Linked DNA regions of Luteibacter rhizovicinus DSM 16549. The protein of the gene in region 2 binds, or shares a complex with, the protein of the main gene of each other region. Links are inferred from orthologs where the notes say so. Each region holds a gene or a part of one and is shown on either strand. Other genes may lie near its edges.

The links. Proteins that work in one complex are often made in the same cells at the same time.
Region 1: the proteins of uvrB (region 2) and uvrD are in contact, whole or in part, in a crystal structure (PDB 7EGT), measured with the Thermus thermophilus proteins. The link is inferred for Luteibacter rhizovicinus DSM 16549 from one-to-one orthologs. Residues at the interface, in WP_096411307.1 of Thermus thermophilus: Glu23, Leu25, Arg26, Asp27, Gly28, Glu29, Arg30, Phe31, Arg55, Glu326, Asp327, Phe328, Glu379, Ser382, Gln383, His398, Gly400, Arg401; in WP_096412145.1 of Thermus thermophilus: His654, Arg656, Phe657, Gln666, Asp668, Glu669, Lys680, Arg681, Leu682, Ser683, Lys685, Tyr686, Ala687.

The regions. Positions count from the first base shown.
Region 1 is NZ_CP017480.1:993,632-996,542, reverse strand. It holds uvrD (DNA helicase II), read right to left. Parts: upstream 2,609-2,911; coding sequence 392-2,608; downstream 1-391. Other genes in the region: BJI69_RS04605 (hypothetical protein), read right to left, coding at 2,633-2,851; BJI69_RS04615 (molecular chaperone HscC), read right to left, coding at 1-302. UniProt on the Escherichia coli protein: A helicase with DNA-dependent ATPase activity. Unwinds DNA duplexes with 3'-5' polarity. Translocates on single-stranded DNA with 3'-5' polarity. Initiates unwinding more efficiently from a nicked substrate than double-stranded DNA.
Region 2 is NZ_CP017480.1:2,922,896-2,927,635, reverse strand. What follows is about bases 346-3,275. They hold uvrB (excinuclease ABC subunit UvrB), read right to left. Parts: upstream 2,857-3,275; coding sequence 835-2,856; downstream 346-834. Other genes in these bases: BJI69_RS13310 (pilus assembly FimT family protein), read left to right, coding at 2,983-3,275; BJI69_RS13325 (CopD family protein), read right to left, coding at 346-387. In the rest of the region: more of BJI69_RS13325, read right to left, coding at 16-345; more of BJI69_RS13310, read left to right, coding at 3,276-3,525; BJI69_RS13300 (hypothetical protein), read right to left, coding at 3,692-3,916; BJI69_RS13295 (DUF3606 domain-containing protein), read right to left, coding at 3,916-4,098; BJI69_RS13290 (hypothetical protein), read right to left, coding at 4,510-4,740. UniProt on the Escherichia coli protein: The UvrABC repair system catalyzes the recognition and processing of DNA lesions. A damage recognition complex composed of 2 UvrA and 2 UvrB subunits scans DNA for abnormalities.

The DNA of each region.
Region 1 (2,911 bases), 1.9 Mb from region 2 along the record:
GCATCGGCCTTCAGCGAGCGCAGGACCAAGGCGGAAAGCTCTTCCGCCCGATAATCGCGATCGCCCAGGCGGACGGTCCTGGCACTGCCCATGTAGCGCTTGAACAGCGAGGCGGTCTGCGCGGGATGCGTCTGCAGGCGCTCGCGAGCCGCCTCGCCCACCAACACGCTACCGTCCTGATCGATGCCGACACAGGAGGGCGTGAGAACCGAGCCGAGGACATTCGGGATGAGGCGTGGCGCGCCGTCGATCCACGCCGCGACGAGGCTGTTGGTGGTGCCGAGGTCGATCCCCACGATCATGCGTGTCTGTCCCTGGTACGGATGGCGTCGCCGCTCGCAGGGCACGCCATGACGCTCCCCTGGGAGGGAGCGTGGCGCGTTGGAGCCCCTTACAACGCGGTCAGATTCGCGTAAGCGTAAACCAACCACTTGCTCCCGGCATCCTCGAAGTTCACCTGGAGCCGCATGTGGGCGCCGGCGCCCTCGGCACTGACCACCGTGCCTTCGCCGAATTTCGGATGGCTCACGCGCTGACCGAGCGCGATGGGGGATGCTTCCACCAGCGAACTGCTGCCGCCTCCGCCCGCATAGCGGTCGGCGTAGGCCGGTCGCGACACCTGCACGCGGGGGCGCAACTCGTCGATCAGTTCCGGCGGGATCTCGCCAAGGAACCGGGAAGGCCGCGCCAGCATCTCCGTGCCGTGCATGCGGCGCGACTCCGCGTGGGAGACGTACAGGCGCTCGCGAGCCCGTGTGATGCCCACATAGGCCAGACGCCGTTCTTCCTCGAGGCGATTCTCTTCCTCGGTGGAACGCTGGCTGGGGAACAGGCCTTCTTCCATGCCGACGAGGAACACGATGGGAAACTCGAGCCCTTTGGCCGAATGCAGCGTCATGAGCTGGACGCAGTCGTCCCAGGCCTCGCCCTGGCCTTCACCGGCTTCCAGTGAGGCGTGGGAAAGGAAGGCCGAGAGTTCGTTGAGGCCGGCGTCGACATCTTCCGGCGTCATTTCGAAGCGGCTGGCGACGTTGACCAGTTCGTCGAGGTTCTCGACGCGCGCCTCGCCGTTGCCGCGCTTGTCGTTTTCGTAGAAGTCGCGCAAGCCGGTGTGGAGGATGGCGTGCTCGATCTGCTCGGCGAGGCTCAGCGCCGTCGGTGATTCGTCACCGTCGAGTTTGTCGTGACCGCCAAACGTGCGCGCCAGGTTGTCGATCATGCCGATGAACGCCTTGAGCGCGTTCTTCGCGCGTCCGGCGAGACCGCCGATGGAGGCTTCGGTGAGCATGGCCTCCCACATCGAGCTACTGTCGTTCCGCGCGCGGCGACGCAACTCGTCGAGCGTGCGGTCACCGATTCCGCGTGGCGGCGTATTCACGGCGCGCTCGAAGGCGGCGTCGTCATGGCGGTTCGACGCCAGGCGCAGGTAAGCCAGGGCGTCCTTGATTTCGGCGCGCTCGAAGAAGCGCAGGCCGCCATAGACACGGTAGGGCAGGTCGCGCTGGATCAGCTGTTCTTCGAAGTTGCGTGACTGCGCGTTGGAACGGTAGAGGATGGCGCAATCGCGCGCGTTGCCGGTCTCGGCGATGTGTTCGCGAATGCGCTCGATGACGAAGCGAGCTTCGTCCTGTTCGTTGTAGGCGGCGTACAGCGCAATGCGCTCGCCCTCGCCGCCATCTGTCCAGAGCTGCTTGCCGAGGCGGCCGCCGTTGCGCGAGATGACCGCGTTCGCGGCATTGAGGATCGTCGAGGTGGAGCGATAGTTCTGCTCCAGGCGGATCGTCTTCGCACCGGGGAAATCGTTGAGGAACTGCTGCACGTTCTCGACCTTCGCGCCGCGCCAGCCGTAGATGGCCTGATCGTCGTCGCCGACCACGAAGGCCTGGCCGGTGCTGCCGGCGAGCACGCGGATCCACGCGTATTGCAGCGTGTTGGTGTCCTGGAACTCGTCGATCAGCAGGTAGCGCCAGCGATCCTGGTAGTGCTTGAGCACCTGGGGATCCTTCAGCCACAGCTCGTGCGCGCGCAGCAGCAGCTCGGCGAAGTCGACCAGGCCGGCACGCTGGCACTGCTGCTCGTAGGCCTTGTAGATCTCGACGAAGGTACGCGTCACCGGATGGTCGCGATGCTCGATGCCGTCCGGCCGTTTGCCTTCGTCCTTCCAGTTGTTGATCTGCCAGCTGGCCTGGCGCGGCGGGAACCGGGCCTCGTCGAGCCCCAGTCCCGCGATGATGCGTTTGATCAGCCGTTGCTGGTCGTCGGAATCGAGGATCTGGAAGCCTTCGACCAGCCCCGCCTCGCGCCAGTGGCGCCGGAGGAGCCGGTGGGCGATGCCGTGGAAGGTGCCGACCGTGAGGCCCTGCGTGCCGCCGGGGATGATCCCGTCCAGCCGTGTGCGCATCTCGCCGGCGGCCTTGTTGGTAAAGGTCACGGCGAGAATCGCCCACGGCGGCACCCGCTCGACCTGGGTCAGCCAACCGATACGGTTGATCAGGACACGGGTCTTACCGGAGCCGGCGCCAGCGAGGATCAGATAGTGCCCGGGCGGGGCACTGACGGCCTCGCGCTGGGCGTCGTTGAGGGAATCGAGGAGATGGGAAACATCCATCCCCCCATTGTACCGGCTGGGGACTCAGTTCTTCCGGGAGAAGCCAGCCACGGCGACGATGCCGCCGATGACGATCCCGGCGATACCGGCCCACTGCGGGATGGCCTTGTCGTGCGTGGCCTCGAGCTTGGCCGAGCCGATCGAGGCGACCGTATCGGTCTTCTGGTAGCTGCCGTTGCCGAGGGTGACCCAGAGGCCGAGCCCGATAAGGATGACGCCGACGATGATGAGACCTGCACGCATGGTGATTTCCTCCCGTTCCAAGTGGCGCCGAGAATGCGGGGACGAATGTGCAGGTTTTGT
Region 2 (4,740 bases):
GCAGGGGGCGAGACCTCAGAACGGCTTGGCGACGACGAGATAGACGATGGCAAGCAGGACCAGCACGGGCAGCTCATTACCGATGCGCAGTGCCTTCGACGAAGGCAGCGCGCCACCGGCGATGCTGCGTTTCAGAGCCCGGCCCGACCAGATGAAGTAGGCGAGCATCACCGCCACCAATGCCAGCTTGGCATGCAGCCAGCCGCCGCTGATGTGGAAGTAAAACCAGAGGATGAGGCCGAACACGAGGGCCATGCCGAACATGCTGTGGCCGAACTTGTACAACCGACGCCCCATCAATTCGAGTCGCGCCTTCACCGCAGGCGGCTCGCCGGTCGCTTCGGCGATGTTCACCAGGATGCGCGGCAGGTAGAACACCGTCGCCATCCAGGCGATGACGAACACGATGTGCAGGGATTTGATCAGTAGATAGGCCACGCACGCCGCTCCATCGGGAAAGCGGTGAGTGTAGCGGGTCGAGACTTGGGTGGCCTGCGGCACAAGAGCCCGGTCTCAGGGCGAACACGAGAATTCCGACCGAGTCATGATGTCGCGCGCGAGGAACGCGGTTGCGTGTCAGTGCCGGGGCATTTACCCAAGCGACAGGCAATAAAAAAGGAGCCCTGAGAGGCTCCTTAATCGGTGTCTTCAAGCCACTTTCCGCACTAGGGAAAAGTGGTGGGCGGTACAAGGATCGAACTTGTGACCCCTACCATGTCAAGGTAGTGCTCTACCGCTGAGCTAACCGCCCGAAGAGCTGCGCAGTTTACCGGCGCCCGGCGGGGTCTGCAAGAGGGCGCGACAGATTTTTTTCCGTGGCGCCCGGTAGCGGCCCTAGCGCAGGGCCCGCTCCCTCAGACGGTGGATCTCGTCGCGGATCTTGCCAGCCTCCTCGAATTCGAGGTTCTGGGCATGCTTGTACATCTTCGTCTCGAGCTTCTTGATCGTCGAGCCGACCTGCTCCGGCGTGAGCGACCCGTAGTCCGCGGCCTCCTCGGCGACCTTTTTCGCCTCCTTGCCGCGCTTGCCCTTGCCACGCGAACCGAAATCGGAACGAGCGCCCTCCATGATGTCGGCGATACGCCGTACCACGGTCGTCGGGGTGATCCCATGGGCCGCGTTGTATTCGATCTGCTTCTCGCGACGGCGCGCCGTTTCTTCCATGGCGATCTTCATCGACCCGGTGATCTCGTCGGCGTAGAGAATGGCCTTGCCGCGGACGTTACGCGCCGCGCGTCCGATGGTCTGGATCAGCGAGCGGTTCGAACGCAGGAAACCCTCCTTGTCCGCATCCAGGATCGCCACGAGTGACACCTCGGGCATGTCCAGGCCTTCGCGCAACAGGTTGATACCTACCAGCACGTCGAATTCGCCCAGCCTGAGGTCGCGGATGATCTCCGTACGCTCGACGGTATCGATGTCCGAATGCAAGTAGCGCACCTTCACATCATGCTCGGAGAGATAGTCGGTGAGGTTCTCCGACATACGCTTGGTCAGGGTCGTCACCAGCACGCGGTCGCCCATGGCGACGCGCAAGCGAATTTCGCCGAGCAGATCGTCCACCTGGGTGCGCACCGGTCGCACCTCGACTTCCGGATCGATCAGGCCGGTGGGACGGACCACCAGCTCGACGACATTGTCGTCGGCCTTCTCCAATTCGTATTTCGCCGGCGTGGCCGATACGTAGATGGCACGCGGTGCACGCCGCTCCCACTCTTCGAAGCGCAGCGGCCGGTTGTCCATCGCCGAGGGAAGACGGAAGCCGAACTCGACCAACGTCTCCTTGCGCGAGCGGTCGCCCTTGTACATGGCGCCGAGCTGCGGCACGGTCACGTGCGATTCGTCGACCACCATCAAGGCATCGGGCGGCAGGTAGTCGAACAGGGTCGGCGGCGGCTCGCCGGGACCGCGTCGCGTCATGTGCCGCGAATAGTTCTCGATGCCCTGGCAGAAACCCACCTCGGCCATCATTTCGAGGTCGAAACGCGTGCGCTGTTCGAGACGCTGCGCTTCCACCAGCTTGTTGTCCCTGTAAAGCTGCTCGAGGCGCTCGGAGAGCTCGACCTTGATCGTCTCCATGGCATTGAGCACGCTCTGTCGCGTGCTCGCATAGTGCGTCTTCGGGTAGACGGTGTAGCGAGGCACCTTGCGCAACACTTCACCTGTGAGGGGGTCGAAAATGGAGAGGTTCTCCACGTCGCCATCGAAGAGTTCGATGCGCAGTGCCTCGGCCTCCGATTCCGCCGGGAAGACGTCCACGATCTCGCCGCGCACCCGGTAAGTACCACGACGCAGCTCCATCTCATTGCGCACGTACTGCAGTTCGGTGAGTTGCTTGATCAGGGCGCGCTGATCGATATGCTCACCGCGCGAGAGGATCAGACGGAGGCTCATGTAGTCCTCCGGATCGCCCAGACCGTAGATGGCCGACACCGTCGCCACGATCAACGAATCGCGCCGGGACAACAAGGCCTTGGTCGCGGCCAGTCGCATCTGCTCGATGTGGTCGTTGATGCTCGAGTCCTTCTCGATGAAGGTGTCCGAGGCGACCACATACGCTTCCGGCTGGTAGTAGTCGTAGTAGCTGACGAAATACTCCACCGCGTTATTCGGGAAGAATTCCTTGAACTCGCCGTAGAGCTGCGCGGCCAGCGTCTTGTTGGGCGCCAGCACGATGGTCGGCTTCTGGATCTTCTCGATCACGTTGGCGATGGTGAACGTCTTGCCGGAGCCGGTCACACCGAGCAGGGTCTGCGCCGCCAGACCGGCGTCGAAGCCCTCGGTAAGCCGTCGAATGGCCTCGGGCTGGTCACCGGAGGGTTGGAACGGGGAGGCGAGCTGGAAGCGATCTGTCATGGCTGACGATATGCTGGCAAGGAGCACGAGTTTAAAGCGCTAACGCCTACGGGATGTGAGGCATTCACCCACAGACCACCGCCTCGGGGCGGAGGCACGATCCAGACTCCGCTTTCGGAGTCCATCATGCCCCGCCCGCCCTGTCGCGGCTTCACCTGGCTCGAGCTCCTCATGGTCCTCGCCATCACGGGCATGCTCGCCGCCACGGCCCTGCCATCCCTTTCGGACGCCATCGCGCGCCATCGGCTTCGCGCGGCGACCACCGCCCTGACGAACAGCCTTCAGCACGCCCGCACGGCCGCCATCGATCGCGGCCAGGGCACCGTCGTCTGCCCCAGCGCAAACGGCCGCGCGTGTTCGGGGCAAACGGACTGGGGGGTAGGCTGGATCAGCCGCGACGGGCGCACCGGCGACATCCTGGCCGTCGAAGACGCACTGGATCCACGGCTGACCGCGGTCGCCATAGGCACCCGCACGGAAATCGCCTTACGTCATGCTGTCGACGACAGACACGCCAAGCCGGGCAACCAGACGCTGGCACTGTGCCTGCGCGGCAAGCCGGCCACCACGATCACGGTCGTTGTTGCGAAGAATGGCCATAGCCACGTTGAACCTGCATCGGCCGACGTCGCACGCACCTGCGCTGCGCGACATTCACGAAATCGTTAAGACCGCTTGACAGCCCCACCCCACATAAAGACAATACGCAGCTCCCCGCCCGAATAGCTCAGCCGGTTAGAGCACTTGACTGTTAATCAGGGGGTCGTTGGTTCGAGTCCAACTTCGGGCGCCAGGTTTTGAAAGGCCGTGCAGTGATGCGCGGCCTTTTTCTTTGTCAGAACGGCACGAGCACCCAGCCGCCGGACACCCGCTCGCGCAGCACTTCGACAGCACGGCCCTTGCCCTTCATGGCCGAGGCGCGCGTCAGTGCGAACTCGATGGCCGTGCCTTCGGTCTGGAACACGTGTTTGGTTGCGCCAGGCAACAACACCGTCCACGTACGAAGATTCATCGACGGATAGAAAACGAACACGCGCAAGGGGCGAACGACACCGTCCATCAGCGACGACGTCGCAGTTCGGCACGGACGTCGGACGACTGCACACCCACACGAAGCACGGCGTCACGCAGGGACGTCTCGGACACACCGAGCACGCGCGTCCAGTAGTTCATATCGGTTCGCAGCTCAAGGTCGATCCTGGTGGCGTCGGCCGGGCCGACGACCTGTTTCTGTGAATCCATGACGTGCCCTCGCTGTCAGTCCACGTGTGACACGTGGCGGGTTACGTCGGTGTTATGGCTATCGTGCGGCCAGACCCGCCACGTTACACCCAACTAACAACTGAAAGCGCATGTTGGACCACCCGGGCTTCGTTTTGCCGGATCCACCCCCGGCTCAGCGGTCGGGGCTCGTCCCGCCTAACTCAGACGATCGTCATGCCCCGAAGAAACCCGTCACACCGTCCGTGGACACGCCGCCGCCGGATCGTTCGTCCGCCGCGTTCATTTCCTATGTCTATTCGCACAATCGCCGCGAGCCCCTTCCGGAGACGCCGCGCAGCACGCCCCTCAAGGGGCCGAAGAAAACCGCAAGCTGATCTTGTCGTGGGGTGATCGCCGTTCTCGGCGATCACCCCACCGTCGGTCACGGCGTCAGCTGTCGATCTGCGTGATCGAGCGAACGCGCCCGTTGACCACTTCGACCTGCACCGACTTGCCCTTCTGGAAGTACTCCAGGCGATAGCCCTCAAGACCACCGTTACGGGACTCGATCGGCGTCTCGCGATCCGGCTTGCCCGCGATTTCGCGGAGACGCCCCTCGCTATCCCCCGTGGTGACAACCTGCGAACCGACGCGAAAGGTGTCGGCGGCGGCGACGCCGCA